4 regions of the Mesorhizobium sp. B2-8-3 genome follow, and region 2 is predicted to be linked to each of the others. Evidence: predicted binding sites of a transcription regulator. Region 2 holds the regulator's gene; each other region holds the start of a gene.

Region 1 (7,897 bases), on a different contig from region 2:
TTCGCTCGAAATCGCGCGTGGCCATGATTGCCGGACGGTGGCTTTTCCGGCGATCTCGACCGGCATCTACGGCTATCCGAAAGACCAGGCGACGGAGATCGCCGTCGGCACAGTAAGCAGCTTCCTGCGGCAGAATGCAGTGCCTGATGTGGTTACATTCTGCTGCTTCGATGAGCAGACGGCGGAGATTTACCGGCAGGCCACCGCTGCCATTGGAGGACGCTGACCTTGATGACCAAAACGACTGCTCAAGAGACGACCTCGGTGGAGCACTCCCTTGGTAAGAGAGTGCTCCATGATGTCGGACGAATGCTTGTCCGGACACGCGGGCGGGACAGCCGACCTCGCTCAAAGCATATTCTGGCTGCGGAGGCTCCATGTTCGGCAAGATCCTGATCGCCAATCGCGGCGAGATCGCCTGCCGCGTCATCCGCACCGCCCGCAAGCTCGGCGTGCGCACCGTTGCCGTCTATTCCGATGCGGACGCCAAGGCCTTGCATGTCGAGATGGCCGACGAGGCGGTGCATATCGGCCCCTCGCCCGTCGGCGAGAGCTATCTGCGCGGCGACAGGATCGTGGCGGCGGCACTCGCCACCGGCGCCGAGGCCATTCATCCCGGCTACGGCTTCCTGTCGGAAAACCCCGACTTCGTCGACCGGGTGACGGCGGCAGGCCTCGTCTTCATCGGCCCCTCCGCCGCCTCGATCCGCGCCATGGGATTGAAGGACGCCGCCAAGCGGCTGATGGAAACAGCCGGCGTGCCGGTGGTGCCCGGCTATCACGGCGAGGCGCAGGAAATCGTGCTGCTTGCCTCCAAAGCGCGCGAGATCGGCTATCCCGTTCTGATCAAGGCGCGGGCCGGCGGCGGCGGCAAGGGCATGCGGCGCGTCGACCACCCCGAGGATTTCTCGGAGGCGCTTTCCGGAGCGCGGCGCGAAGCGAAAGCGGCGTTCGGCGACGATCGCGTGCTGGTGGAAAAATATGTCGACAAGCCGCGTCACATCGAAGTGCAGGTGTTCGGCGACAATTTCGGCAATGCCGTGCATCTCTATGAACGCGACTGCTCGGCGCAGCGCCGCCACCAGAAGGTGATCGAGGAGGCGCCCGCCCCCGGCATGACGCCGGCGCTGCGCAAGGCGATGACGGAGGCGGCCGTGAAGGCCGCCAAGGCGATCAATTATTCGGGCGCCGGCACGATCGAGTTCATCGTCGACGCCTCTCAGGGGCTCAACGTCGACCGCTTCTGGTTCATGGAGATGAACACGCGGCTGCAGGTCGAGCACCCCGTCACCGAGATGGTCACCGGCATCGATCTCGTCGAATGGCAGCTTCGCGTCGCGTCCGGCGAAAAACTGCCGAAAACGCAGGGCGAGATCGCGCTTGCCGGCCACGCTTTCGAGGCGCGCCTCTATGCCGAGGACGCCGCGAAAGGGTTTTTGCCGGCGACCGGCACGCTGCATCATCTCAAGTTCCCCGACGCTGCCCCGGAAGGCGCCGCGATGCGCATCGAGACCGGCGTGCGCGCCGGCGATGCGATCTCGCCCTTCTACGACCCGATGATCGCCAAGCTGGTCGTGCACGGCGAGGACCGGGCCACGGCACTCGGCGCGCTGCGCGATGCCCTCGCCCGGACCGAAGTCGCCGGCTCGACCGTCAACACCGCCTTCCTGGCGGCGCTCGCGGCCGACGCCGATTTCGCGGCAGGCGACGTCGATACCGGGCTGATCGGCCGGCATCAGGAGGCGCTCACCACCATTCCCGGGCCGGGCGACGAGACGATCGCCGCGGCGGCGCTGGCCGCGATGGATGCCGGCACGCCGGGTCCCGCCGCCGATCCCTGGTCCACGCTTTCCGGCTATGCGCATTTCCACACGCTGTCGCGCCGCATTCGCCTGCGCCATGGCGAGGAGAACATCCTGGCCAGGGTTTCGGCACGGCCGGACGGCCGCTTCCAGGTGGCGCTGGAGGCACCGCATGATGCGGTGAACACGCACGACTTGCGGACCATGCCGCTTGCCGCCCGCTGGCCCGGCCACGTCACCGTCTTCGAGGGCGCGGTCGGCTATACGTTCACGGTTCCCGATCCGCTTGCCAAGGCCGACGAGGCGGGTGCCGCCACAGGCAACCTGCGCGCGCCGATGCCGGGCCTGGTCAAGCTGGTGCGCGCCGCGGCGGGCGATGCCGTGATCAAGGGCCAGCCGCTCTTGATCCTCGAAGCCATGAAGATGGAGCATATGATCGCCGCCCCGCATGACGGCGTGATCGCCGAGATCGCGGCCGAGGGCGCACAGGTCAGCGACGGCACGGTGCTGGTCCGGTTCGCGGAGGACGGCCAGGGCTGAAGTGCTGAATTGCTGAATGGTAAATAGCTATGTCGGCGGGACTGCCCCGGCCTCGCCTGTACGTCAATGCCAGGGCACAAACGAAAAATGGCCGGGACGAGCCCGGCCATTTCCTCGATTGCGGAACCAATTACGGCTGGATCGGCGCGTATTTGCCGTCGTGCCACTGGTTGATGTCGTAGCTCGCGTTCTTCAGGTCGCCCTTCTCGTCGAAGACGACGTCGCCGACGACGGTGCTGATCGGCTTGCCGTCCTTGAGCGCCTCGGCGACCTTGGCCGGATCGTCGGTGCCGGCGCGCTTGACGCCTTCAGCCACGGCCTGGATCACCGCATAGGAGAACAGCGTGAAGCCTTCCGGCGTGAAGCCGCCGGCCTTGATCTTGGCGACGGCGTCCTTGGCTTCGGGCTTCGACTGCGGGTCCGACGGGAAGACGAACATGGTGCCTTCACCGGCCGGGCCGGCGACCTGCCAGAATTCCGGCGAAGCGATCGAGTCCGGCATGATCAGCTGGAACTTGACGTTCTGCTCGGCCGCCTGACGCAGGATCAAGCCCGCCTCCGGGTGATAGCCGCCGAAATAGACGACGTCGGCCTTGAGTTCCTTCAGCTTGGTGACGAGGGCCGAATAGTCCTTCTCGCCGGCATTGATGCCTTCATAGTCGACTTCCTTGAGGCCGCCGGCATTCATCGTCGCCTTCACGGCATCGGCAACACCCTGGCCGTAGGCGCTCTTGTCGTGCAGGACGACAACGTTCTTGCCGGCGTATTTCTTGGCGATCCAAGGGCCGATGAAGGCGCCCTGCGCGTCGTCACGCGTGTAGAGGCGCATGATGGTCGGCCAGCCGGCCTTGGCCGCGGCATCGGTCAGCACCGGGTTGGACGAGGCGGGGCTCATCATCAGCGTGCCGGCTTCGGCATAGACGGCCGAGGCCGGAATGCTCGAGCCCGAGCAAGCATGACCGTCGACAAACTTGACGCCGTTGGCGACGATGCGGTTGGCGACCGAGACCGCCTGCTTCGGATCGCACTGGTCGTCCTCGATGTCGAGCTTGATCTGGGAGCCGTTGACGCCGCCAGCGGCATTGATCGCGTCGGCGGCAGCCTGCGCGCCCTGCTTGAACTGGTCACCGATGGTGGCGAGCTGGCCGGTCATCGGGCCGACCACCGAAATGGTGATGTCGTCGGCGAAGGCAACCGGGGCGCTCATCATCAGGCCAAATGCGGCCGCGCTCAAAATACCCAATTTTTTCATGACTATAAGAACTCCTCCACTTGCGCGCGCCGCTCCGGCCGCGCTTCTTCCACAGAGCCGGGACAATTTCACCCTTCGCCGAAACTGTCGAGAGCACAATGCGGAAGGTTTTGGTTCATTTAGACGAGGATTTCTTGGGCCACGCGGCCGATTACCAAGCGTAATGCAAAAAGCCGCGCCGGCCTTGTCCCGGCCGGTCGCGGCTTTTTTTGCAATCGAGCTTCCCCGGCGCCCCCGCGCCTGAACCCCGCTCGCTTCCCTGTTTTTGCGTGGCTTCGGTTGCCTCAACCTGCCGCGTTCTCGTTCTTCCTGACCGGCCGTCTTTTCGCGGCCTTGTCCCAATGAATTTCCGAGCGCTGCGCGCGCTCAGGATCAGTGCATCGTCATCCATTCGCGCGCTTCGCGCAGCGCCGTGGCGATCTCGACTTTCGACATGGTGGCCGACAGCTCCGAGCGCAGCTCGGCGGCGCGGACCGAGCCCTTGATCGCGGCGATGTTGAACCATTTGTGGGCGGCAACGACATCGGTCTCGCAATCGCGGCCGGTCGCATACATCATGCCCAGTTCGAAAAGAATGTCGGCCTGGGCAGTTGCCCCCATGGCGCCGAAGCCGTCTTCAAGCATTTCAAAGCGTGCCATTTCAATCCCCTGTCTGGCTCCCGAGAGCTGCCTCCTTTTCCCTTGGTATCCCTTTGGGGCGGGGCGCTCTTTCGATGCTTTCGAAGATGACGGCTGGCCTTGAATCCGTCGTTAAATGGCTTGCTTAATTTGAGGAAAACAAAGCTAAAACAAGAGGTAAACGCGAAAAACTGTTAAGCATGGGAATCCAGCGTTTCAGCCATTTTGCGTCAAATTCGATGAAAATTGCCGCGAGTGGAATCAAGACTTCGCTAACCACGGAAACCGAAGCGTTTTTCCGGTCGCGTTTATTTTCAGTCATCCGCGCGGCGAAAATCCTTGCAACCTTCCGTGGCGGCACCGCTTTTGTTTTGGCGGGAGCTGGATTAGCTTTACCTTTGCGTAAGGGGCAGGAAGGCGGACCGGAGCCCGCCGCAACCCCATAGGGAGGAGGACAAGATGTGTCGAAAGATGAGCCTGGCCCTGGCGGCCACCTTGATCATGGCGGGGACAGCGTGGGCCGACCCGATCGAAGGCAGTTGGAAGACGCAATCCGGCGAGACGGCGACGATCGGCGGCGGCGGCTCGTTCTCCATCACGCTCAAGACCGGCAAATATGCCGGCAAGACGATCGGCTCGATGAAGGCGACCGGCGACAACAAATATGCCGGCAACATCACCGACCCGGCGAACGACAAGACCTATTCCGGCAAGGCGACGCTCACGGGCACGACGCTCAAGATGAGCGGCTGCGTGCTCGGCGGCCTGATCTGCAAGAGCCAGACCTGGCATAAGCTCTGAACGCCAGTTCCAGATCATCCGAAACGGGGCCGAACGGCCCCGTTTTCTTTTTGGAGCGGCAGCGCTCCGCCGGACCGGCGCTGCGCCGCCGCCACCTGTTCAAGACCTCGTCAATCAATTTGAACCCCAGATGAATACCGGTCTCAGAACCGGTTCAGAGGCCGTCAGGCATTTTCTCCCGCATTGAAGGAGAGAGAAATGCTTGCCCGTCGCTTCACCATCGTCTGCCTGCTGATGAGCCTGTTCGGCATGTTCTTCGCCATCCTGGTGGCGGAGGCTGGCCACCCTGTTCGCTCGTGGGAACGGCCGGTGCCTGCATTGTCGGCTTCGTGAACCAATTCAAGCGCTGAAACGACCAAGCTGGAAATCGACCAAGCTGAAAACCGGGGACCACCAAAATGAACCGCATCGCCGATAATGCAATGAAGATCCTTCGGCTGCTGCCACGGCGACGCTCATCCTGATGCTGCTCGCCGCCCCGGTGCTGGCCGTGCCGATGATGCGCGCCGACACCGGCAACAGGATCGAGGCACCGCCGCACAAGAACACCAGCGTAGGCTTCGTGCTGCTGATCAGCCTGCAGCGCGGATAAGGTGTGTCGATATTCAGGTGAGGCCGGCATGCGAAAGGCGGCTTCCTGCGCTTCCGGTGCTCACATACCTTAAGTACGCTCCGCTCCGGCCTTCGCCGGCCGTAGCCTTCATAGGACGGAGACATTTATGAGGGCTTCGGCCGGCGAAGGCCGGTTCTCGGAATCCACCTTTCTCGACTCGGGCCTGACCTGAATCTCGTCACACCTTGAATCGGAGGGATAACAAAAAATCTCCAGCTGGGCTGCGGTTCCTGTCCGCTCACCCCTCCCAACCGCTCTTCCAAATCTCTATATTGAGCCATGGAAAAGCGAATCTACCCCCAAGCCATCGAATCGGTCGTCATGCCGGAGCCTTTCGGCAAGCAGAGTTTCCACGACGCAAAAAAGGCCGTCGCGGCGCTGCAGACGCTCTACGACCGCAACACCAAATTCCTGCGCGATTCCTTCGCCGCACTAGCGGCGGGCGGCGACGAGAGCAGGCGCTACCGGGCCTTCTATCCGCAGATCGGCGTCACCACGACCTCGTTCAGCCAGGTCGACTCGCGCCAGGCCTATGGCCATATGCCGACGCCCGGGCATTTCGCCACCACCATCACCCAGCCGCAGCTGTTCGAGAACTATCTCATCGAGCAATTGAGGCTCATCATGCGCAATCACGGCGTTACGGTCACGGTGTCGGAATCGACCACCCCAATCCCGCTGCATTTCGCCTTCCTGGAAGGCACCTATGTCGACGGCGCGGCCGCCGAGCGCATCAAGCGGCCGATCCGCGACCTGTTCGACGTGCCGGACCTCGACGGCACCGACGACCAGATCGCCAACGGCACGTTCGAGGTGGCGTTCGGCGAGCCACGGCCGCTGGCGCCGTTCACCGCGCAGCGCATCGATTATTCGCTGCACCGCATGACGCATTACACGGCGACCAGCCCGCAGCATTTCCAGAATTTCGTGCTGTTCACCAATTACCAGTTCTACATCGACGAATTCGTGGCGCGGGCACGCGAGCTGATGGCCAGTGGCGACAGCGGCTATGTCGAATTCATCGAACCCGGCAATGTCGTGACCTGGAACGGAGCAACAGAATCGGAAGGCACACCGCCGCAGCGCCTGCCGCAGATGCCGGCCTACCATCTGAAGAAGCCCGGCCATGGCGGCATCACCATGGTCAATATCGGCGTCGGCCCATCCAACGCCAAGACCATCACCGACCATATCGCGGTTTTGAGGCCGCATGCGTGGGTCATGCTCGGCCATTGCGCCGGCCTGCGCAACACGCAGGCGCTGGGCGACTATGTGCTGGCCCATGCCTATGTGCGCGAGGACCATGTGCTGGATGACGACCTGCCGGTCTGGGTGCCGATCCCGCCACTGGCCGAAATCCAGGTGGCGCTGCAGGAAGCGGTCGCCGAGGTGACCGGTTTGTCGGGCTACGACCTCAAGCGCATCATGCGCACCGGCACCGTCGCCACCATCGACAACCGCAACTGGGAGCTGCGCGACCAGCGCGGGCCGGTGCAGCGCCTGTCGCAGTCGCGCGCCATCGCGCTTGACATGGAATCGGCCACTATCGCCGCCAACGGCTTCCGCTTCCGCGTGCCTTACGGGACGTTGCTGTGCGTTTCCGACAAGCCGCTGCATGGCGAGCTGAAGCTGCCCGGCATGGCGACCGAGTTCTACAAGCGGCAGGTGGCGCAGCATCTCACCATCGGCATCAAGGCGATGGAGAAACTGGCCGAGATGCCGATGGAGCGGTTGCATTCGCGCAAGCTGAGAAGCTTTTCCGAGACGGCGTTCCAGTAATCGCCAACTTTTGACCCGCGAGGCAATTCGTCGTCTTGCCCGGGCCGCAATTTGGCCGATAAGCGGTCCGAACGGATAGCCGGAGCGGTTGGAGCAAATGACAACGGGCGGCGCGCGCTTGAGCATGATGGCTCAGCTGACATTCCTGGCGATGATGGCATGCTCGGCCGCGCTGCTGGCTGGATTCTTCGGCGCGCTGCATCCGGCCTTCGATTCCTTCTCGCATTTCCGCATGCATCTGAGCGTGCTGACGGCCTTGCTCGCGCTGGCGCTGCTTGCCGGCCCCTACCGGCTGCAGGCGGTCGCGGCGCTGGTCTTCGCCATCGCCTGCTTCGCCACCACGACGAGCGCGCTGCCGAGATTGTCGACGCAGCAGGCGGTCGCAAAGCCGGCCGACAGGATCGTCTACAGCCTGCTGCAGATGAACCTGCGCTTCAACAATCCGACGCCGAAGAAGGTGCTGTCGCTGATCGGCCGGACCAATCCGGACGT
Region 2 (7,897 bases):
ACGCCTGCTCGACGGCGCCGCGCCATTGCCCGGCGAAAGCATTCCGCTCGCCGAAGCGGCTGGACGGGTCCTGGCGGAGCCGGTCGTGGCGCTACGCACGCAGCCGCCGTTCAACGCCTCGGCCATGGACGGCTATGCTGCAAGATCCGCCGATGTCGCTTCAGCGCCGGCTGAACTCGAGGTCATAGGCATGGCGCCCGCCGGGCGCGGTTTCTCCGGGACCGTCGGCAAAGGCCAGGCCGTGCGCATCTTTACCGGTGCGCCGCTGCCTGAAGGCGCCGACACCATCGTCATCCAGGAAAACGTCCGCGACCTTGGCAACCGCCAGATCGAAGTGACGGAGCCGACCGCCGAAGGACGCAATGTCCGTCGCCGCGGGCTCGACTTCGGCCAAGGCGACCTGCTGCTCGAAAAAGGCCGCGCGCTCGACGCGGCGGCCCTTTCGCTGGCGGCGTCGGCCAACCACCCCGCCTTGAACGTCGTGCGGCGGCCGCTGGTTGCGATCATCGCCACCGGCGACGAATTGCTGCCGCCAGGCAGCGCGCTCGGTCCCGACCAGATCATTTCGTCCAACGCCTATGGCGTCGTTGCCGCCGCCCAGTCGGTCGGCGCGCGCGCGCTCGATCTCGGCATCGCCGCCGACCGCCAGGAGGCGATCGCCGCGCTGGTCAGGAAAGCGGTCGAGGCGAACGCCGATGTTATCGTCACGCTCGGCGGCGCCTCGGTCGGCGACCACGACCTGATCCATGACGTGCTGACCGGCGAAGGCATGAAGCTCGACTTCTGGAAGATCGCCATGCGCCCCGGCAAACCGCTGATGTTTGGCCGGCTTGGCAATGTCCGTTGCATCGGCCTGCCCGGCAATCCGGTGGCAAGCATCGTCTGCTCGCAACTCTTCTTGAAGCCGCTGCTTGCCAGGCTCGGCGGCCGCGATCACCGGCAGGACGTGCGAACGGCCAAGCTGGGCGCCGCGATGCAGGCCAACGATTTCAGGCAGGACTACGTGCGCGCCATCGTGCGCGAGGACGCCGGCACCCTGGTCGCGACGCCTTTCGGCATCCAGGACTCCTCGATGCTGCGCATGCTTGCCGACGCCAACGGCCTGATCGTGCGCCAGCCCTTCGCGCCCGCCGCGCAGGTCGGCGCCGAGTGCAGCGTGCTGATGCTGCGCTGAGCCGGTCTATCCCGCCGTTTTAACGCAATTCTCGACCGAAACCGTCCACACCGCCGAATTGCTCTATTCGGCGATCAGTGCGCGAGTGAGGGGATGATCCGGGTCGGCGAGACCATCGACGACATTGAAATGATGCCGGTCCGGCTCGACCACTGAATGGGTTACAGCGCCGAGCCCGGTCCAGATGTTGGCAAGCAATGTACTCTGGCGCAGGAATTCCGAACGCTCGCCGCCGCCGACCCAACAGGTGATGCGGGCTCCCCGCCGAGGCCGCAGCAAAGCCGGGCTTTCGCTCAACGCTTCCTTCTCGTCGATGTTCAGGGTCTCGTTCAGTGCGGTGAACATCAGCGGCCGAAGGTCGTGCAGGCCTGAAATCGAAACGACCTGGCGTATGCGCCGCGTCACATCGGACGACAGCGGCGAGGCCGCGGTCACCATCCGGCTGGCGAGATGCCCGCCGGCCGAGTGCCCGGTCAGCACCAGCGGACCATCGACCATCGCCGCCGCCTTCTCGATCGCTGCCGCAACCTCGTTGACGATGCCGCTGATCCTGGTCTGCGGGCAAAGCGTGTAAGAGGGCATGGCGACGGCAAAACCGTGGCCGACCGCACCTCCAGCCAGATGCGACCAGGAGGTCTTGTCTGATTCCATCCAGTAACCGCCATGGATGAACACGACGAGCCCCTTTGGCGCAGCAGGTGGGAGAAACAGATCGAACCGGTTGCGCGGCGCTTCGCCGTACACGATATCGAACCGCGCCCTGCCTTGCGCCAGCAGCTTTTCCCGAAAGGCCCGCGCCGGTTGATCCCAAGCCGCGGGCCAGCGGTCGCCGCCGGCGATGTTCGCGCCGTTGGCATAGGCGTTGTCCCAGTCGGCAATACGGTGTCCGAGCAACGGCCCCTCCACGATCAGCTCAATGTCGAGTGGTTTTGATTGGCATCGCCGCGGTCAGGTAACGGTTGTCTTGACCGCGAAGCGGGCTTCTCGCCAGACGCCGGTCCGCAAGATGTCCTCGAGCACTTCGACGGCATTCCAGACATCCCTGTAGCCGACATAGAGCGGGGTAAAACCGAAGCGCATGGTCGACGGCGCCCGAAAATCACCGATCACGCCGCGTTCGATCAGGGCCCGCATGATCTGGTAGCCATGCTGGTGAATGAAGGAAATCTGGCTGCCGCGTTTGGGGCCGTCGCGGGTGCTTTCCAGCGTAAGATCGTAACCGCCGCACCGTGCCTCGACGAGTTCGATGAACAGATCGGCCAGCGCAATGCTCTTCCTCCGCACCGTCGCCAGGTCAACGCCGTTCCAGATGTCGAGCGCGCCTTTCAGCGTCCGCATCGACAGGACCGGCTGCGTGCCGCACAGAAATCGGCGGATGCCGGTGCCTGGCGCATAGGCTTGCTCGAAGGCGAACGGCCGTGCATGGCTCCACCACCCGCTGAGCGGCTGCCGCACATCGGCAAGATGCCGCTCGGCCGCATAGATGAAGGCAGGAGAACCTGGCCCGCCATTGAGATATTTATAGGTGCAGCCGACGGCGAAATCGGCGCTTGCCCTGTCAAGTTCTACCGGCATGGCGCCCGCGCTGTGGCAGAGATCCCATACGATCAGCGCACCGGCGTCATGCGCCATGCGCGTAAGCGCCGCCATGTCGCGCAACTCGCCGGATTTGTAATTGACGTGGTTGACCAACACCACCGCCACGCGTTCGTCGATCAGTTCCTCGATGGTCGGCGCGTCCACGCCAGCCAGGCGCAGGACAGTGTTCTTTCCGGTCGAGGCCACCCCTTCGGCCATATAGATATCGGTCGGAAAACTGTCGCCCTCGGCAACGATCACGGTTCGGTCCGGCCGCATCGCCATCGCCGCGTGCAGCACTTTGTAGATGTTGATCGACGTGGTGTCGCAGACCACGGTCTGGCCCGGCGCCGCGCCGATCAGGCGTCCGAGCCGGTCGCCCAGCTCGACCGGCATGTCGAACCATCCATCCTTGTTCCAGGCACGAATGAGGTCATGCGCCCACTCCTCGGCAGCTGCCTTGCGCAACTCATCGAATGCGGCGTGCGAGGCCGCTCCCAACGAATTCCCGTCGAGGTAGATCACCCCCTCCGGCAGGACAAAGCGATCGCGCAGGGCGCGCAGCGGATCCGCTGCATCCATCGCCTCGGTCTCGGCGAGATCAGGAATTCCCCCCATCATGCTGCCGCCTCCATTTCGGCATGGCGCCTCTCACGGCTGGCCAAGGACGGTTGTCTCACCACCGTCCGTGCCACGGCAAGAACCTTCTGCGCTATGTTAGCTGGTCCATAGACGGCGAAGACCATGGATCGGAATCATTGCCGAAGTTGGCATTTTGGGTCCGTTTCGTTCACGGTGAAGCACGTTCGCGCAAGAGCCGAAGCAATCCCGCCCGCGCCTTTGTGATGGTGTTGGACCGCGCTTCAGCTTAAGGAGGGCCGCATAATCGAGCGGAATCAATGACACCGCTGACCTGACTCGGCCAGGTATCCCTTGGATGCAACATTGTTTCCGAAGCCTCAACAAATTCACTAAACTTTAAACGGTTGCGGAACACAACTGGAACAGATAGTGTTTGTTCTGGGTTTGTTTTTCTGATTCCGGTTTCAGAACCCAAGGGGGCCGCCATGCTGACGCGCAAACAACATGAACTGCTGATGTTCATCCATGAACGCCTCAAGGAGAGCGGGATTCCGCCGTCTTTCGACGAGATGAAGGAAGCGCTCGATCTGGCCTCCAAATCGGGCATCCATCGGCTGATCACGGCGCTGGAAGAACGCGGCTTCATTCGCCGGCTGCCGAACCGGGCGCGCGCGCTTGAAGTGCTGCGGCTGCCCGACTCGATCGCGCCTGGCCTGAATGCCGCGAGAAAGTTTTCGCCGAGCGTCATCCAGGGCGGCCAGGGCAATCTTGGCCGCCAGGTCAAGCCGGCGGCGCCCTCTCGCACGCCGACACCCAGCAATGACGACGACGCTGTTTCGGCCGTGTCCATTCCGGTGATGGGCCGCATCGCCGCCGGCGTGCCGATAGACGCTATCCAGCACCAGACGCATTCGATCTCGGTGCCGCCGGACATGATCATGGGCGGCGAGCATTACGCGTTGGAGGTCAAGGGCGACTCGATGATCGAGGCCGGCATCTTCGACGGCGATACCGTCATCATCCGCAATGCCAACACGGCAAGCCCGGGTGAGATCGTGGTGGCGCTGGTCGACGATGAGGAGGCGACCCTGAAGCGTTTCCGCCGCAAGGGTGCCTCGATCGCGCTCGAAGCCGCCAACCCGGCGTATGAGACCCGTATCTTCGGACCGGACCGGGTCAAGGTTCAGGGTAAGCTCGTCGGACTCATCCGCCGTTACTGAGCAGAACCGCGCGGCGGTCTTCGCCGGAACTGCGTGCCACCTATTCTGTAGGCTGCGGCGCGACCGCCGGCTTTTCCGGTCGTTGATAGGGCGGCAGCCCCCTCGCCTCACGCGCGTATTTCCGCTGCTCGTGCCAGGGTCGGTACGGTTCTTCGACCGCGTAGCGAACGATTGGCCGCGCGGTTGCCGATTGCGGATCGAAGAAGATGGCGGCGCTGCCGTCGCGTGCCAGTTGCCGCTTGGTGACGACAAGCACGCGCGGATCGCGGCATGGGTTGAAGGCCGTGGCGTCGTCGATGACGATGAGGTCGGCGAAACCGCAAGCAGGCCGGGCGCTGGCGCGATTCTCGGTGAGCGCGACGATGGCGCCGGAAGGATGCCGGCCGATGCAGAGGTCGCCGGTGCAATAGAAGGGCGAGCCGGGCGGTAGGTCGACGGGATCGGCGATGTCGAGGGCGTCTTTAGCGAACGTCTCCGGCGGTACGATTTCCTCGGCTTTCAGCGCCCGTTTCCAGTTGTCGGTGGTGAAGTCGTTGGAGCGCGCGCGGTTGATGGCAAGCTCGCCGCCGCCGATCGGCATCGCCACCAGATGCGCATCCTCCGAGACAAGCACATCCGGGGCGCGGACATGCGGAATGGCCAGCAGCGCGGCAAGCGCGAAGGGTACGGCGGCAAGCCTAAGCCAAGTGGTGGCCATCGTCGCGATGACCAGCGCGACCGTCGCCAGCAGCACCGACTGGATCGAGATCAGCCCGACGGCGTCGACCGGTGAGCGCTCGGAGATCCACGCCGAAATGACGATAATCGCCGTCAGGCCTTTGCCCATGACATAAAGGAATGGGCCGTCGAAGCCGAAGGGCATGGCCAGGGCGCTCAACACGGCGAACGGCATGACGATCAGTGAGACGATCGGCATGACCGCCAGATTGGCCAGCAGGCTGAGCGGCGACACCCGCTGGAAGTGCCAGATCGCAAACAACAATGTCGCGCTGCCCGCGATGAGCGACGTCACGGCGGCACCACCCACACCGATCGCCAGTTTTTGCGACAGGAACGCAAGAAACGAACGCTTTGCCGGCGGCGCGGTCGTTTTGCCGGCGCGATAGTCGGCAAAACCGGCATAGGCGCCGACCAGCGCGGCGGTGGCGGCGAAGGACATCTGGAAACTTGGGCCGACCACTTCGTGCGGCGAGACAAGGATGACGGCGATGGCCGAGATCGCCAGGTTGCGCATGGTGAGCGCCGCGCGGTCGAAGAGCACGGCGGCGAGCATCACGGCCAGCATGATGAAGCTTCGCTCGGCGGCCACCACGACGCCGGAGATCACGAGGTAGGCGGCGATCGAGAGCAGCGCGATTGCAGCGGCATATTTCTTCACCGGTCGGCGCGACGAGAAATCCGGAAACAGCGCGAAGGCGCCGCGCAAAAGGACCATGATCGTGCCGGCGACCAGCGCCATATGCAGGCCGGAGATCGAAATGATGTGGTAGATGCCGGTTCGCCGCATCGACTCGTTGATGGCTTCCGGAATGCCGGCACGAACGCCGACGATCAGCGCCGCTGCGATCTCGCCTTCGGACCCGCCGATGCTGCTCCTGATGTGGTCTGCAATCCCTTCGCGCGCGTTTTCCACCGCCGATGCGATGCGGGCGCCAAAGGGCGCCTCCACCGGCGCAATCAGCTTTGGATCACCCAGGAAAAAGCCGCTGCCGCCAATGCCGGCAAAATAGCTGTCGAAGGAAAAGTCGTAGCTGTCCGGCCGAACCGGGCCGGTCGGCGGCAACAGCTTGGCATAGCCGGTCAGCATCGACCCGGCTGTCATGCCGGGCGGGATCCTGCGGGCCGACAACCTGACGCGGTCCGGCGCATAGCGCAGCTTCGGACGTTCCGTGGAAATCAAGTCGATGGTGAGCCGGACACGGCCATTGGCCATCGCCTCGGCGGTGACGAGGCGACCCGTCAGCCGTGTCTGGATTTCCGAACCCAGCATCGGGGTTGCCATCCGCCAGGTCTCGACCTTGGCCGCGAGAAAGCCCAAGGCGCAGAAAAACGCCGCCATGAAGACAAGGTGCGTTCTGTGCCGGGAATGTGAGACCGCCGCGCAGACCGCCATCAGGGCCACTGCCGCAAGCGGCCTGTAGAGATCCGGCTCAGCGCTCAGCGAGAAGTAATAGATGACGCCGACGGCCAAAAACACCGGCACCAGCAGGAAGCCGATACCGCGGTCGAGCTCGGTGGCGGCAGCGGTGCCGATGCTTCGGCGCAATGCGGGAAGCGAGGCGCGGCCAAGCTGTTTGCGGATTCGGCCGACGCTCGCCGTTGGCGAGACCGGCTGTATTGCACCGTCACCGGGGGGCATAAACTCGGTAGGTGCCCGCGGCTCCGGAAGCGAAACCGGCGCTCCCTCTTCGGGCGCGGCATGGGCAAACATCAGGCGTTCGCTGACGCCAGCTGTCGTTCCCCCGCCCTCCTCCGCGCCCCGGCCACGTCCAGCCATCGGGTCTGCCCCTTGCGCCCCAGACCGCCTATGCTACATGAACGCCGGTCGCGTGGAAGTTCGCGCGAAACATGCATTTTTTCAGTGCTTCCTCGAGAGTTCCATGTCCGACAAGGTCGTCACCCGTTTTGCCCCCTCGCCCACAGGCTACCTGCATATTGGCGGGGCGCGTACGGCGCTGTTCAACTGGCTCTATGCCAGGCACACCGGCGGCACGATGCTGTTGCGCATCGAGGATACCGATCGCGAGCGCTCCACCGAAGCTGCCACCGCCGCCATTCTCGACGGGCTGACCTGGCTTGGCCTTTCCTGGGACGGCGAGGCCGTCTCGCAGTTCGAGCGCGCGCCGCGTCATCGCGAGGTGGCCGAGGAGCTCGTGCGCATGGGCAAGGCCTATTACGCCTATGAGACGCCGGCCGAGCTGGAGGCGATGCGCGAGGCGGCCCGCGCCAAGGGTCTGCCGCCGCGCTACAACGGCCAATGGCGCGACCGCGGCCCCTCCGAGGCGCCGGCAGGCGTCAAGGGTGCGATCCGCATCAAGGCGCCGACCGAAGGCGTGACGATCGTCAACGACCGCGTGCAGGGCGAGGTGCGCTTCCCGAACAAGGATCTCGACGACTTCATCATCCTGCGTTCCGACGGCGTCCCGACCTACATGCATGCCGTCGTCGTCGACGATCACGACATGGGCGTCACCCACATCATCCGCGGCGACGATCACCTGACCAATGCCGCGCGCCAGACGGTGATCTACGACGCCATGGGCTGGGATGTGCCGTCGATGTCGCACATCCCGCTGATCCACGGCGCCGACGGCGCCAAGCTGTCGAAGCGGCACGGCGCGCT
Region 3 (7,897 bases), on a different contig from region 2:
GTCCGCGGGCGGCTCTTTCTTGGCGGTGATATTGGGCCACTTCTCGGCGTATTCGGAATTGACCTGCAACCATTTGTCGAGGCCGCCCTCGGTGTCCGGCTTGATCGCGTCGGCAGGACATTCGGGCTCGCACACGCCGCAGTCAATGCACTCGTCGGGATGGATGACGAGCATGTTCTCGCCCTCGTAGAAACAGTCGACCGGACAGACCTCGATGCAGTCCATGTATTTGCATTTGATGCAATTGTCGGTCACTACATAGGTCATTGCAGGCTCCGGAACCTCCCGATTTGCTCGGCTTTTTCAGGTTGAGGTAACGCCTTTGCCGGCTGCTTGCAAGGGCAGCGCATTCGGGCACTGCCGGCCCCGGGGAATAGAATTCCAGCGGTCTCGCCGCTGGCGGTCCGGCTGGCCCAATTCAATCATCGCCGAGCAGGCGGTCGGTCTGCCGCCGCTCGCGTTTGGTCGGGCGCCCGCTGCCGGCCTCGCGCAGGCCTGGAATGGCATCCGGAACCGCCTCGCCCTTGGGTGTCGGCGCCGGCGACATGTCCTCGTAAAGCAGCCGCGCCTCGTCGGCCGGACCGCGTCGCGTGCCGCAATTCAGCACCTTCCAGACCAGGATACGGCCCTCGAGCGTGATGGTGAGAACGTCGCCGGGCTTGACCAGATCGGAGGCCTGCGCTGCTTTGTCGCGATTGATGCGGACGCGCCCGGCGACGGCGACTTTCGCCGCCAGGGACCGCGATTTCACCGCGCGCGAAAAGAACAGCCATTTGTCGATGCGCTGACGGCCCTCTCCAACCATCGGGGCTAGCTTTGTTGGAGCGTGATCTTATCCGAAAACCGGTTCCCACTTTTCGCTGGCGCGGTCCTTCGGTTCGGGATCATGCTGGCTCTTTGATGGAGCATGATCTCGCCCGAAAACCGGGTCCCACTTTTCGGGATCATGCTCGAACCTATTTCTTCAGCTGGTCGCGCAAGGCGGCGAGCTTGGCGAAGGGCGAATCCGGATCGAAGCGCTGCGGGCGCTCCTCGCGCGGCTTGCCCTGGAAGGCCGGCTTGCCGCCCTGGGCGTTGCCCTTGCCGTCCTGCCTGTTGCCCTTCCATTCGGGCCGGCCCTCGCGGCGGCCCCCCTCGTGGCGATCCGGCCGTTCGCCTTGCGGCCTGCCTTCGCGCCGTTCGCCAACTTCGCGCCGTTCGCCGGTTTCCGGCCTGGGCTTGAACTTCGAGCGGTCGAAGCGCGGCTTGCCGGCGCCGTCGCGCTGCTCGCGGCGGCCTTCCTGGGCGGGGCGATCGCCGGGCTGGCCGGCAGCGGCGCCAGGCTGGCCATCGCGCGCGGGCTGGCCGCCACGCGGACGATTGTCGCGACGGTTGTCGTGGCGATGGCGCAGACGCTGATGGTCGAAGCGCGCCTGGCGCCACAGAAGGACAGGCTTCGGCTCTTCAGTCTCGGCCGCGGTTTCGGCTTCCGTCGTCATTTCAGTCGATGCGGGGGTCTCGCTCGTGGCCGGGGTTTCGGTCTGCGAGGACTCGGCCTGAGCCGAAGGCACGCCTTCCTCCGTCACGGCCTCGCCGGCCGGCTCATCGCTTTGCGCTGCCGGTTCGCCTGCCGCTGCGGTTTCCGTAGCTTCCGCGGTCAGTGTCTCCCGTCCGATTGTTTCGTCGACAGGCTCCGCCGCGCTCTCGGCCGGGGTTTCGGTCCGCGAGGACTCGGCCTCAGCCAAGGGCACTCCTTCCTCCGTCACGGCCTCGCCGGCCGGCTCATCGCCTTGCGCCGCCGGTTCGCTTGCCGCCGCGGTTTCCGTGGCTTCCGCGGCCAGAGTTTCCTGTCCGATTGTTTCGTCGACAGGCTCCGCCGCGCTCTCGGCCGGGGTTTCCGCGGCATGGATTTCGGTGCTGTCCGTCTCCGGGCTCTCGCCGGACGTTGCCACGGTGGCGGCCTCGGGGGCGGGCGCCTCCGTCGCCTGCGCAGCGCGAGCGGCCTCTTCCGCGGCGAGCTTGGCCGCGGCCGCTTCACGGGCGGCGTCGTCCTGCGCGTCGAGCTTCGCTTTCACCTCGGCGGCCGGCTTCGCCTCGGAGCGATAGCCGAGACCCTTGAGGATCTCCTCCATGTCGTCGGCGGTGGCGCCGAGGATCGACATCATCGGCGGCGTCACCATGAAGGCGTGGCCGTCATAGGCGCCGTCCGGACGCTGGCCGAGGCCAGGCTTCCAGTTGGTCGCCGGGCGGATGAGGTCGGCGAGCCTTTCCAGGATGTCGACGCGCACGGCGCGGCGGCCGAGATTGCGGTAGCCGGCGAGCTTGTAGAAGGTCTTGTCGAAGGCCGGGTCAATGACCACGGAGGTGCGGCCGGAGGCCAGCGCATGCACCACGTCGCCGAAGCCCGGCTTGTCCTTGCCGTCATTCTTCAGCGCCCAGAGCAAGGTCACCAGGCCGGCCGGCGCCGGCTTGATCAGCGCCGGCACGAAGACATGGTAGGCGCCGAAGCGCACGCCGAGGCGGCGAAGTGCCGCGCGGCCTTCCTGGTCGAGAGACTTCATCTCCTCCGCGATGTCGCGGCGATTGATCAGGCCGAAATGCTCGACCAGCTGGAAGGCGATGCCGCGCGCGATGCCGGTGAGTTGGTCGGCATTCTTCAAGTCGACCAGCGGCTTCAAAAGCGACTCGATCTGGAAATTGACGAAACGCTCGGCGCGCGCCGCGACCTTGTCGCGGGCAGGCCCGGTCAGCTGCTCGTCGGCAAGCAGGATCAGGCGCGGCTTCAGCGCCTCGTCGCCGGCGACCAGCGTACCGATCGGCGCGCCGATCCAGCGCAGGACGCCGTCCGAGCCCAAAGCCAGGTCGCCATTGGCGCAAGCGGCAAAGCGTTCGGCGCGCGCCTCGAACTCGGCCGCGAGCGCCTTCTGGGCGGCGGTGCGCACCGCCTTGGCGTCCTCGCCGCCGGCGCTCTGGTCGGCGGTGAAGCGGAACCCCTGCAGCTCGCCGACATGATGGCCTTCGACGAGGACGGTTCCGGTAGGGCTGATTTCGGCTTCAGGCATGGTATTTTCTCTAAGGCGCCGCATGAGGACGGAAGTCCTGCGGTCTACGAAGCGTTTCGTCAACCGCTCATGCAGCGCATCCGACAATCTGTCTTCGATTTCGCGCGTCTTTTCCTGCCAGTGTAGCTGATCGGCCAGCCAGCCGGGGCGGTTGGAGACGAAAGTCCAGGTGCGGATCTGCGCGATCCGGTGCGAGAGCGTGTCGATATCGCCGTCCGTCGTGTCGGCGCGCCGCACCTGCTCGGCCATGTAATTCTCATCGACATGGCCGTGACGCGCAAGGTCCATATAGATCGAGGCGACGAGGTCGGCATGATGGGCCGGCGCGATCTTGCGGTAGTCCGGCAGGGCGCAGGCTTCCCACAGCAGCGCCACGCGCTCCTTGCCGGTGGCCAAAGCGCGGATGTCGCCGTCGCGCGACAGATGCTCCAGCGCCTGCGCGTCCACGGCCGGCAGCGCGCGGGTCAGCCCTTCGACCGGCGCATTGGCCTCGATCGAGCGTTTCAGCGCATCGAGGCTGGAAAAGTCGAAATCGGCGGTGCGCCACTGCAGCACCTTCACCGGGTCGAAGTCGTGTCCCTCGATCTTGGCGACCAGATCCTCGTCGAACGGATCGACCTGGCCGGTGACGCCGAACGTGCCGTCGCGCAGGTGCCGGCCGGCACGGCCGGCGATCTGGCCAAGCTCGGCGGCGGTCAGGTTACGGTATTGGTAACCGTCGAATTTGCGGTTCTGGGCGAAGGCGACATGGTCGAGGTCGAGGTTCAGTCCCATGCCGATGGCGTCGGTGGCGATGAGATAGTCGACATCGCCGGACTGGAAGATCTCCACCTGCGCGTTGCGGGTGCGCGGCGAGAGCGCGCCGAGGACGACGGCCGCGCCGCCCTGCTGGCGGCGGATCAGCTCGGCGATGGCGTAGACCTCGTCGGCGGAGAAAGCGACGATAGCGGTGCGCCGCGGCAGCCGGGTGAGCTTCTTCGAGCCGGCATAGGCAAGGTGCGAAAGCCGCGGCCGCGTCACCACCGACACGCCCTTCAACAGGCGCTGCAGGATGCCGTGCATGGTGGCAGCGCCGAGAAGCAGCGTTTCCTGGCGGCCGCGCAGATGCAGGATGCGGTCGGTGAAGATATGGCCGCGTTCGAGATCGCCGGCGAGCTGCACCTCGTCGATGGCGACGAAGGTGGCGTCGGTTTCGCGCGGCATCGCCTCGACGGTGCAGACCGAATATTTCGCCCCGGCAGGCACGATCTTCTCCTCGCCAGTGATCAGCGCCACCTTGTGGGCGCCGACCTTCTCGCAGACCCGGGCATAGACTTCGCGGGCGAGCAGCCTGAGCGGCAGGCCGATGACGCCGGTCTCATGCGCGACCATGCGCTCGATGGCGAGATGGGTCTTGCCGGTGTTGGTGGGCCCCAGCACGGCCGTCACGTCGCGGCCCGAAAGGATCAGCGGCTGGGAGTGTTTCGGCTGGATGTTCATCGGCTCGGAAATAAGGTTTCTGCCGCTTGTAGTCTGAAGCACGGCGGTGCCGCCGCGTGTGACAGGCGACACATAGGGACTTCGGGCGCGAAGCGAAAGCGGAATGTTCCTTTGGGGACAGGCAGAGCGGACCGGGGTGGGCAAAATCGGTCGTTGTTAACGGCTGGAACGAGTCTGGAACGAATCAGCGACGAATCGCTGACTCGTTCTGATTCAGGTTTTGTTCACGGCTATATGTGGGTTTTTTGACGGCGAGTCTCACCACATGCTGGATCGCTGAATTGGCCCGATTCCTGCGTGGCCCCGTCTGACCGAGACTGTCGTTAACTTTTGCCGGGCAACGGTCGCGGTCGACTTGAGCCTTGCCCTCAAAGTTATGAAATTATTGATTTTTCTTAATCGCCTTTAACGGATTCGGTGACGTTTGCGCCGTCCGCCGTTAACTTTCCGGCCAAAGCCAGAACGAATCGGCGACGAATCAGCGATCCGGTTATTTTCCCGGTTTGTTCACCCCTAGATATGGTGTTATCCACAGCTTACCCACCGAGAATTCACAGCTTGTTGGCGGAGTTGCGCACAAAGGAGGCTGCTGCCGTTAACCTTTGCGTGCCGAATTGAGGCAAGGTGTCGCGCCGAGCTTGTCGACGGGGCAAAAAGGCGGCTCCGATGTCGGGGCCGCCTCGGCGCAAAAAGGGTATCAGGCGAAGTTGGGTATCAGGCGAAGTACTGGCCGCCATTGGCGGTGATGGTCGAGCCGGTGATGAAGCCGGCCTCGTCGGACGCCAGGAAGACGACGCAGCGCGCGATCTCTTCCGGCTCGCCGAGGCGGCCAACCGGGATCTGCGGGATGATGCGCTCGGTGAGCACCTTTTCGTCGATCGCCTTGACCATTTCGGTCGCGATATAGCCGGGGCAGATGACGTTGACGGTGATGCCCGCGCGCGCGCCTTCTTGGGCAAGAGCCTTACTGAAGCCGATATCGCCGGCCTTGGCGGCCGAGTAGTTGACCTGGCCGGCCTGGCCCTTCTGGCCGTTGATGGAGGAAATGGTGATGACGCGACCGAACTTGCGGTCGCGCATGCCGCTCCACAGAGGATGCGTCATGTTGAAGACGCCGGAGAGGTTGGTGTCGATGACTTCCTTCCACTGCGCGGGCGTCATCTTGTGGAACATGGCGTCGCGGGTGATGCCGGCATTGTTGACCAGCACCCCGACCGGTCCGAGATCGGCTTCGATCTGCTTGATGCCGGCGGCGCAGGCCTCGTAGTCGGCGACGGACCATTTGTAGACCGGGATGCCGGTCTCGGCCTTGAATTTCTGCGCCGCCTCGTCATTGCCGGCATAGTTCGCCGCGACGGAATAGCCGGCGTTCTTCAAGGCGACCGATATCGCCGCGCCTATGCCGCGCGATCCGCCCGTGACGATTGCTACCTTGCTCATGTGGTCCTCCCTTTAAAATCGTCTGAGCGAATAGAGAGTAGCGAATAGCGAGTAGGGTCCGATGTCCCGCCGCGCGACGCTTCTTCTTCCCTATTCGCTACTCCCTATTCGCTACTCGCTGAGCTCACAGCGCTTCCACGCACATGGCCACGCCCATGCCGCCGCCGATGCACAGCGTGGCGAGGCCCTTCCTGGCGCCGCGGCGGCGCATCTCGTGGACCAGCGTGTTGAAGACGCGGGCGCCCGAAGCGCCGATCGGATGGCCGATGGCGATGGCACCGCCATTGACGTTGACGATCGAGGGATCCCAGCCCATGCCCTTGTTGACGGCGCAGGCCTGCGCGGCGAACGCCTCGTTGGCCTCGACGAGATCGAGGTCCTTGACCGACCAGCCGGCCTTTTCCAGCGCCCGCTTCGAGGCGGGGATCGGCCCCGTGCCCATGATCGCCGGATCGACGCCGGCGGTCGCCCAGGATGCAATGCGCACCAGCGGGGTGATGCCGCGCCGGGCGGCCTCGGCCTCGGTCATCAGCAGCGCGCCGGCGGCGCCGTCATTGATGCCGGAGGCGTTGGCGGCGGTGACCGTGCCGTCCTTGTCGAAAGCGGGCTTCAGCTTGGTCATGGCGTCGAGCGTCGCGCCATGGCGGATATACTCGTCCTGGTCGACTGTTGTGTCGCCCTTCTTGCCCTTGATGGTGAAGGCGACGATCTCGTCCTTGAACCTGCCGGCCTTCTGCGCGGCCTCGGCCTTGTTCTGCGAGGCCAAGGCGAACTCGTCCTGGGTTTCGCGGGTGATCTGGAACTGGCGGGCGACGTTCTCGGCGGTGTTGCCCATATGATAGCCGTTGAAGGCATCCCAAAGGCCGTCCTTGATCATGGTGTCGATCATCTTGTAGTCGCCCATCTTGACGCCGGCGCGCAGGTGCTCGGCGTGCGGTGACATCGACATCGATTCCTGACCGCCCGCGACGATCACCTTGGCGTCGCCGGTGGCGATCTGCTGCATGCCGAGCGCGATGGCGCGCAGGCCCGAGCCGCAAACCTGGTTGAGACCCCAGGCGGTGGTCTCCTTCGGCAGGCCGGCATTGATCGAGGCCTGGCGAGCCGGGTTCTGCCCTTGCGCGGCGGTCAGCACCTGGCCGAGGATGACCTCGTCGACTTCCGCCGCCTCGACATTCGCCCGCGCCAGCAGTTCCCTGATGACGACGGCGCCGAGCTCATGCGCGGGCGTTGCGGCGAAACTGCCGTTGAAGGAGCCGACCGCGGTGCGGGCGGCGCTGGCGACGACGATGGAATTGGAAGCGGACATTTTCTTCTCCAGACTTCGAGGTGTCGTATTTTCGAGATCGCTTTAGGACTTTCTTGCCCGTTCGAAACCCTGAGTCAAACCGGAAATGGGCATGACCGCCATGCGCGGCAAGCAGAGCGCGCGCCAGTCGCGGTAACGTGACGTTGGCCATGCGGCGGATTTTGCAATGGCTGTGCAGCATTAATTGATGCCGCAGTGCACAAACCGCTTGGAATTGTGACGCTTTTGCGCGTATCTTGGTTAAAGGGCGCAATCGTTACCGGCCGCTTACTCCTAGAGGTGCCGGTGTCCTGGGGAGGATACGGATGGCCGCAAAAGACGACCCGATCGTCATCAAGAAGTATGCCAATCGCCGGCTCTACAATACCGGCACAAGCACCTATGTGACGCTCGAGGACTTGGCCGAGATGGTCAAGAAGGGCGAGGAGTTCACGGTCCAGGATGCAAAGACCGGCGATGACATCACCCACCCGGTGCTGACGCAGATCATCTTCGAGCTGGAGAACAAGGAAGGGCAGAACATGCTGCCGATCCCGTTCCTGCGCCAGCTCATCTCCTTTTACGGCGATCAGATGCAGATGATCGTGCCGAGCTTCCTCGAACAGTCGATGATCGCCTTCTCCAAGGA
Region 4 (7,897 bases), on a different contig from region 2:
CCGGAGACGCTGATCACCAAGGACCCTCAGGAGGTGGCCGCCTTCCGCAAGGAGTACGGCGACATCATCGTCAAGCCGCTCTACGGCAATGGCGGCGCCGGCATCTTCCATCTGCTTGAAGCCGACCGCAATCTCGCCTCGCTGCTCGAGATGTTCGGCCAGCTGTTCCGCGAGCCCTATATCGTGCAGCGCTATCTCAAGGACGTGCGCAAGGGCGACAAGCGCATCATCCTGATCGACGGCGAGCCGGTGGGCGCCATCAACCGCGTGCCGGCCGATCACGATTCCCGCTCCAACATGCATGTCGGCGGCCGCGCCGAAAAAACCGAGCTGACGGAACGCGAGCGCGAGATCTGCGCCCGCATCGGACCGGCGCTCAGGGAACGCGGCTTCATCCTGGTCGGTATCGACGTGATCGGCGACTACATGACCGAGATCAACGTGACCTCGCCGACCGGCGTGCGCGAGGTGCAGCGTTTCGGCGGCGCCGATATAGCTGCCCTGTTCTGGGATTGCGTGGAGGAGAAGCGGCTGAAGTCGGCCGCGTAATTGCCGCATGTTGACTCTACAGCACGGGTATCGCCCTCCTACCGTATTCGAGATTGTCGGAGCAATGCTGCGTCATCGCCGCTATCTCCGGAAAGGGTACCCTTCGGCGAAGTTGCAACCTGCTCTTCAGGCAAGTTTGCTGTCGGACGATCCGTTCATATCCTATTCGGGAATGTCCGGCACGCCCCTCGGATTGGCAAGTCACATGCCTCTCCTTCCACGCAGCCACCGTGCCTGGTTTCTCATCTCGCCAACTTGGTCCATCGAAAACAATTCCAGCGTCAAAGCGATCCGGACCTATGCCGTTCTGCATAGACTTAGGAACCCCCGTCACTCGCTAATCTTCCTATCCAACACACAAGCCGAGGCTGATCTCTTGAACCAGTCCGGTGAGGCGGCCGTCCTGCACAACAAGACTTCAACAACCTCCGAATACATATTCAGGCCCCTCAAGAACGTCCCTGTAGAATTTGATGCAATCTACAATGCGCAACTGGCTTCGTGGAAACGCCACGACTTGTCTCTTGCCATCGAGCGTTGCGCATTTGTCTTTTATCGTGATTTAGTCGGGTCATCTACGACGGAGTCGGAAAGGGCGCGAATAAATCGGCACAAGGAGTTCGCGCCGGGTCACGTGTTTATCAATGAGTTTGACAGCACCGGCAAGCCTGTCCGATTGGCGCCGGCTCACGTGAACATGCATCTAAATCGTGCAGCCGTGGGAATTTGTCTCTCTGAAATGGAGGGACCAATGTTCGCCAGCACAGAATATCTTCTCGCTGGGCTACCTGTTGTCACGACCCCGAACCTTGGTGGCCGAGACCTTTATCTGGATGACGATTATTCGCTTACAGTTCCACCCGATCCTCGATCCATCGCGGAGGCTGTCTTAGCGCTGAAGGAGCGACGAATCCCCCGGGCTTATATTCGTTCGCAAACTTTGAAACGAGTTGAACGAGACCGCGGGCGGTTCATAGACCTTGTAAATGAGATTTTTCTGGAAAGCGGCTCTTTGCGCCGGATCGCCATGCCTTGGCCTTTCCGATATCCTGTCATGGAGTGGCTTCCACCCCACATCGCAATCGATCGATCGCTTTCAGGTACGGTCGATGCCTTCATCACCGCCTAATGCATGTCGCGCAAAAGTGACCTCGGTTTTGCGCGACATGCATTAGGTAGCGCTCCAGGCGTCGTCCCACTGCGCCAATTAGGCCGTCTTGCGCTCGACCACGCTGGGCTCCATCACGATCGCCGCGCGACGCCGGTCGGGCCCTTCGAGGAAGTCGATCAGCGCGTCGATGGCGATGGTGCCTGCTTCGAAGATGCGGCGGTCGATCGTCGACAGCGGGCGTTCCAGCAGCGGCGCCAGATAGATGTTGTCGAAGCCCATGACGGCGCAGTCGTCGGGGACAACAAGCCCCTTTTCGCGGAGCGCAACCGTGGCGCCGATGGCCAGCATGTCGCTCATGCAGCAGATGGCCGAAAACCGCGTGCTTTCCAGCAGGTCCCGCGTCGCCTGGCGCCCAAAACTGTGCTGGAACTCGCCGCAGCGGATGAGGTTTCGATCGACGGCGATGCCAGCCTGGCGGTGCGCTTCCTCGAAGCCGGCGAGCCTGATCCTGGTGTTCGAGCTTTCCGCCGAACCGCTCAGGAAGGCGATGCGGGTGTGGCCCTTGGCGATCAGGTAGCCGGCCGACTGGAAGGCGCCGTTGCGATAGTCGGTATCGACGGTCGCCGCCAGGCAATCGAGCTCCGGGACCTCGCGGTCCATCGACACGAACGGGATGTTCAGGCCCCGCAGCAGGCCGGCATTCGGGATCACGCCGCTCGCCGCCAGCACGATGCCGTCCACGCCATGGCCGGCGAGGAAGGCCAGATGCGCCTCCTCCTTATCCGGAATACCATCCGAGTTGCACAGGATCGTCGTATAGCCGCGCTGCCGGGCAGCGTCGTCGCAGGCGCGAACCAGCTCGGTGAAATAGGGGTTGAGAATATCCGGAACGATGATGCCGAGGACCTGCGAGCGACGGGTGACCAGCGAGCGGGCAATGGAGTTGGGCGTGTAGTTGAGCTCGCGCGCCAGCGACCAGATGCGGTTGCGCGTTTCCTCGCTGATGAAGGCGTCCTTGCGGTTGAGGACCTTGGAGACGGTGGCGATGGATACGCCGGCACCTCTCGCAATATCCTTGATGGTCGCCGCCACATGTCCTCGCATTGCTTGCCAAGCACCGTCGCCCTGATCCCGTAGCCTCTTACGTCGGCAAAGTCGACAGGCCAGGTGTCGAGCAGGAGCTCCGGCCGACCGATCGTGTTGACAGCTGGCCGGTATTGCCTTAGGTAAACGTTTAACTCCTCGATATATGAGACTTTCCAATGCCCGTTCCGCTGTCCCACAGTGCAAGCCCGGCAACGCAAGAGACCGCGACGTGACCATGCTTTCCAGGATCCCGCTGGTGATGGATGTCGACACCGGCACCGACGATGCCGTCTGCATCGCGGCGGCGACGCTTTGCGCGGACAGGATCGAGCTGGTCGGGATCGGCGCCGTCTGCGGCAATGTCGAGATCGAGAAGACGGCCAGGAACACGCTGGATCTGATCGATTTTCTCGGCTGCGACGCGCCCGTGCATGTCGGCGCTTCTCGCCCGCTCGCCAGGCCATTGTGCACCGCCGTCAGCCACGGCACGACCGGACTGGGCGACGTGGTGCTGCCCGCCGCGCGGCGCGGCTTTGCCGAGGGCGGCGTAACGGAATTGATCCACGAGGCGGCGAAGCAGCACCCGGGCAGGCTCGAGATCCTCGCCGTCGGGCCGCTGACCAACATTGCCACCGCGCTGATCGAACACCCTGAGCTGCCGTCGCTGATCAAACGCATCACCATCATGGGCGGCGCCATCCGCGGCGGCAACATGACCCTGGCCTCGGAGTTCAATCTCTATTGCGATCCCGAAGCCGCACGCATCGTCTTCGAATCCGGATGCGCGATGACGATGGTCGGCCTCGACGTCACGCTGAAGCCGGAGCTGCCGCGCCATGTGTTCGACCGGATAAGGGCTGCATCAGGTCCGCAAGCGGATGTGGTGGCGCGGGTGCTGGACTTCATGATGCGGCGCAAGGACGAATTCGGCGCCGACGACCCGAACCTGCATGACGTGATTGCGCTCGCCGCGATCGTAAAACCGTCGCTGTTCAGGTTCGAAAGCTATTACGTGCATCTGGAAACCAGCGGCGAGGTCACCCGCGGCATGACCATCGCCGATTTCAACAATGTATCAAAGAGGCCGCCAAACGCGCGGGTGGCCGTCGATATCGACGTCGACGGCTTCTGGGACTGGTTCGTCGATCTTTTCGGAGCTGGGAGATAAATGGGGCAGGATAGCGAGCATTGCGAATTCGACCGCCATCATGCGCTGGTCGAGGGCCTGGCGGCGGAGGTCCGGGGCGGATGCCTTCACCGGCGCGAGTTCCTGGCGATGGCAAGCATTTTCGGCGCGTCGGCGGTGGCCGCCTATGGCCTGATCGGGCTCGCCGCGCCGACGCCGGCGCGTGCCGCCGAGCCGAAGAAGGGCGGCGTGCTGCGCGTTTCCACCTTCGTCAAGGGGCAGAAGGACCCGCGCGCCTATGACTGGCCGGAAATGGCCAATATCGCGCGCCAGTTCCTCGACACACTGGTGCGCTACGACACCGACTACACGTTCAAGCCTTCGCTGCTGGAAAGCTGGAAGGTCAATGACGACGCCACCGAATACACGCTCAATCTGCGGCGCGGCGTGACCTGGAACAATGGCGACGACTTCACCGCCGAGGACGTGATCTTCAACCTCGAACGCTGGTGCGACAAGGCGGCCGAAGGCAATTCCATGGCCGGCCGCATGACCGCGCTGATCGACGCCAAGACCGGCAAGGCGCGCGACGGCGCCATCATCAGGACCGACGACCACACGGTGGTGCTGAAACTGTCCTCGTCCGACATCTCGATCATCCCGTCGATGACGGAGTATTCGGCGCTGATCGTGCATCGCGGCTATGAGAAGGCCGGCGCCAACCTCATCGCGCATCCGGCCGGCACCGGCGCGTTCGAGCTGGTCTCCTACGACGTCGGCACCAAGGCCGTCGTCAAGCGGCGCCAGAACGGCAAGTGGTGGGGCGGCGAGGCCTATCTCGACGGCATCGAGTTCATCGACTACGGCACCGATCCGGCCGCCTGGGTGAGCGCCTTCGAAGCCGGCGAGATCGACACCAATTTCGAGACCACCGCCGACTATGTCGCGATCATGGACGGCCTGGGGCTGGTGAAGTCGGAAGTGGTGACGGCGGCGACGATCCTTGCCCGCACCAATGTGACCAACAAGCCCTATGACGACATACGCGTGCGCCGCGCCCTGCAAATGGCGACCGACAATCAGGCCGTGCTGACGCTCGGCTATGGCGGCAAGGGCACGGTCGCCGAGAACCACCATGTCAGCCCGCTGCATCCGGAATATTACGCGCTGCCGAAGAAGACGCGCGACCTCGAAGGCGCCAAAAAGCTGATGGCGGAGGCCGGGCAGCTCGATTTCGAGCATGAGCTGATCACCGGCGACGAGGACTGGCACCGCAGCACGGGCGACGCCATCGCCGCGCAGCTGCGCGAGGCCGGCTTCAAGGTGAAGCGCACCGTGCTGCCGGGCTCGACCTTCTGGAACAACTGGACCAAATATCCCTTCTCGATGACGTCGTGGGGCATGCGGCCGCTGGGCGTCCAGAATCTCGCGCTCGCCTATCGCAGCGGCGAGGCGTGGAACGAATCCGGCTACGCCAATCCCGCGTTCGACAAGAAGCTCGACGAGGCGCTTGCCGTGCCGGACGTCGAAAAGCGCAAGGAGATCATGAAGGATGTCGAGCAGATCCTCCAGGATTCCGGCATCCTCATCCAGCCTTACTGGCGCTCGCTGTTCACCCATTCGGTGGCGGCGGTGAAGGACAATCCGGCGCATCCCAATCTCGAGCAGCATTTCGAGAAGGTGTGGCTGGACCGGTAGGCTGGGGGGCGACAATATGCCGGTTCGGCCACGCACCGTCGCTGCGGCAGAATCGATGTTCTTGTAATGTTCTTGCCTCAGCGACAAATCTGTGGTTGTCTGGCGTGAAGTCTTGCGTGGGCTGATCGCAGCGCCGTGCAGGAGCCTGGATCCGGGGGCGGGAAACATGGTGGCGCGGGTTCGCACGGTGGCTTTCCAGGGCATCGAGGCCGTGCCGGTCGATGTCCAGGTGATGGTCGGGCCGGGCAAGGTCGGCATGCAGATCGTCGGCCTGCCGGACAAGGCGGTGGCCGAAAGCCGCGAGCGCGTACAAGCGGCGCTGCACGCATCGGGCCTGTCGATGCCTTCGAAGAAGGTGACGGTGAACCTCGCGCCGGCCGATCTTCCCAAGGAAGGCAGCCATTACGACCTGCCGATTGCGCTTGGCCTGATGGCGGCGCTCGGCGCCATACCGGGCGACATGCTCGCCGGTTATGTGGTGCTTGGCGAATTGTCGCTCGACGGCACGATCGCCGGCGTGGCGGGCGCGCTGCCGGCGGCGATCGGCGCCAATGCCGAAGGCAAGGGCCTGATCTGCCCCTTCGCCTGCGGGCCGGAAGCGGCGTGGGCCGGCAAGGATTTCGACATATTGGCGCCACGCAGCCTGATCGCAGTCGCCAACCATTTTCGCGGCACGCAGGTGCTGTCGCGGCCCGAGGCCGGCATAAAGCTCGCCGCGCGCGACCTGCCGGACCTAGCCGACATCAAGGGCCAGGAGAGTGCCAAGCGGGCGCTCGAGGTGGCCGCCGCCGGCGGACACAACCTCCTGATGGTCGGACCGCCTGGCTCGGGCAAGTCGATGCTGGCGCAGCGCCTGCCCTCGATCCTGCCGCCGCTGGCGCCCAAGGAACTGCTCGAAGTGTCGATGATCGCTTCCGTCGCCGGCGAGCTCGGCGAAGGCAAGCTGACGGACCGGCGGCCGTTCCGCGCCCCGCATCACTCCGCCTCGATGGCGGCAATGGTGGGCGGCGGGCTGCGCGCGCGGCCAGGCGAGGTCTCGCTCGCCCATCACGGCGTTCTGTTCCTCGACGAGTTGCCGGAGTTCACGCCGCAAACGCTCGACGCGCTGCGCCAGCCGCTGGAAACGGGCGACTGCATGATCGCGCGGGCCAACCATCGCGTCACCTATCCGGCGCGCATCCAGCTGGTGGCGGCGATGAATCCGTGCCGCTGCGGCATGTCCGGCGAGCCCGGCTATCGCTGCTTGCGCGGCGACCGCTGCCGCACCGAATACCAGGCGCGCATTTCCGGCCCGCTGCTCGACCGCATCGACCTTCGGATCGAGGTGCCGGCGGTCTCGGCGAGCGACCTGATCCGACCGGACAAGGCTGAGACAAGTGCCGCGGTGGCGCAGCGCGTGGCCCGTGCGCGCGCCATGCAGCGCGAACGGCTGGAAAGACTGGGAGCGGGCGCCACCACCAACGCGCATTGCCCGCCTTCGATCATCGAGGAGATCGCCAAGCCCGATACCGCCGGCCTGACGCTGCTCAAGGACGCCAGCGAAAAGCTCGGCTTTTCGGCGCGCGCCTATCATCGCGTGCTGAAGGTCGCCCGCACGCTGGCCGATCTCGACGCCAGCGAAACCGTCGGCCGCATCCATCTGGCCGAGGCGATTTCCTACCGGATGAGCGCGGAGCGGATGGCGCAGGCGGCTTGATGAAGCGACCTGATGCCGCCGGAACGGGGAAGAGCTCTGTCATTTTTTGTTCAAGGCAATTCCTGACGGCGGCGCGATTTGGCGTGCAGCCGCGCCGGCATCATCATGAGCAAATTGCGATGCCCGGAATCAGAATTTGTAGGCTAAGGCAGCGCGAACGACACTGAAGTTCGTCCTCACGTTATACGGATCGATCGGGTCAAACCCGAAGTCTTTCTTGCCGAGGTCGACATAGAGATATTCCGCACGGGCGGTCCAATTGTTGCTGAAAGCGTATTCAACACCGCCGCCGACTGCATATCCTGTCTGGAATTTGGTCCTGGCTACACCGAAGACGTGCTCATCGATCTTCACATCACCCATCGCAACGCCGGCCGTGACATAAGGAAGCCAGCGATCAAAGGCGTAGCCGACGCGGCCCCGGATCGTTCCGAAGGCATCGACGCTCGCTTCTGCGCCAAGGCCGCCGCCGCCAACCCCCGGCGAGAATTCTTTCTTGAAACCCAGGTAGTTGATATCGCCTTCGATACCGAGAACCCACTGACCGTACTGATAATTGGCGCCAACCAAAGCGCCGCCGGTGAAATTGCCGATGTCTGCCGACCCAGGAATGCCGATGAAATCGCCATCG

The links. The regulator LexA, encoded in region 2, represses DNA repair genes until DNA is damaged. The targets are predictions, from matches to a motif close to TGTTCNNNNTGTGTTCNG.
Region 1: the regulator LexA is predicted to act here: its motif matches at 4,368-4,385, upstream of FJ418_RS26970 (sel1 repeat family protein).
Region 3: the regulator LexA is predicted to act here: its motif matches at 4,685-4,702, upstream of FJ418_RS28100 (helicase-related protein).
Region 4: the regulator LexA is predicted to act here: its motif matches at 5,627-5,644, upstream of FJ418_RS08735 (YifB family Mg chelatase-like AAA ATPase).

What each region holds. Positions count from the first base shown of each region.
Region 1 is NZ_VFTW01000026.1:70,090-77,986, reverse strand. Features, by position in the region: gene FJ418_RS26985 (O-acetyl-ADP-ribose deacetylase) at 1-226, shown strand, start outside; gene FJ418_RS26980 (acetyl/propionyl/methylcrotonyl-CoA carboxylase subunit alpha) at 378-2,342, shown strand; gene FJ418_RS26975 (ABC transporter substrate-binding protein) at 2,473-3,594, opposite strand; gene FJ418_RS26970 (sel1 repeat family protein) at 3,967-4,233, opposite strand; gene FJ418_RS26965 (hypothetical protein) at 4,413-4,658, shown strand; gene FJ418_RS26960 (DUF2147 domain-containing protein) at 4,672-5,013, shown strand; gene FJ418_RS32615 (hypothetical protein) at 5,212-5,346, shown strand; partial or broken gene FJ418_RS32610 (hypothetical protein) at 5,412-5,605, shown strand; gene FJ418_RS26950 (AMP nucleosidase) at 5,948-7,405, shown strand; gene FJ418_RS26945 (endonuclease/exonuclease/phosphatase family protein) at 7,530-7,897, shown strand, end outside.
Region 2 is NZ_VFTW01000003.1:191,502-199,398, reverse strand. Features, by position in the region: gene glp (gephyrin-like molybdotransferase Glp) at 1-1,174, shown strand, start outside; gene FJ418_RS06225 (alpha/beta hydrolase) at 1,238-2,068, opposite strand; gene kynU (kynureninase) at 2,123-3,370, opposite strand; gene lexA (transcriptional repressor LexA) at 3,820-4,554, shown strand; gene FJ418_RS06210 (ComEC/Rec2 family competence protein) at 4,595-7,051, opposite strand; gene gltX (glutamate--tRNA ligase) at 7,155-7,897, shown strand, end outside.
Region 3 is NZ_VFTW01000029.1:54,263-62,159, reverse strand. Features, by position in the region: gene fdxA (ferredoxin FdxA) at 1-267, opposite strand, end outside; gene FJ418_RS28105 (RNA-binding S4 domain-containing protein) at 419-805, opposite strand; gene FJ418_RS28100 (helicase-related protein) at 957-4,520, opposite strand; gene phbB (acetoacetyl-CoA reductase) at 5,235-5,960, opposite strand; gene FJ418_RS28090 (acetyl-CoA C-acetyltransferase) at 6,085-7,269, opposite strand; gene phaR (polyhydroxyalkanoate synthesis repressor PhaR) at 7,575-7,897, shown strand, end outside.
Region 4 is NZ_VFTW01000004.1:201,973-209,869, reverse strand. Features, by position in the region: partial or broken gene gshB (glutathione synthase) at 1-549, shown strand, start outside; gene FJ418_RS08755 (glycosyltransferase) at 614-1,678, shown strand; gene FJ418_RS08750 (LacI family DNA-binding transcriptional regulator) at 1,757-2,752, opposite strand; gene FJ418_RS08745 (nucleoside hydrolase) at 2,982-3,914, shown strand; gene FJ418_RS08740 (ABC transporter substrate-binding protein) at 3,915-5,570, shown strand; gene FJ418_RS08735 (YifB family Mg chelatase-like AAA ATPase) at 5,737-7,266, shown strand; gene FJ418_RS08730 (outer membrane protein) at 7,396-7,897, opposite strand, start outside.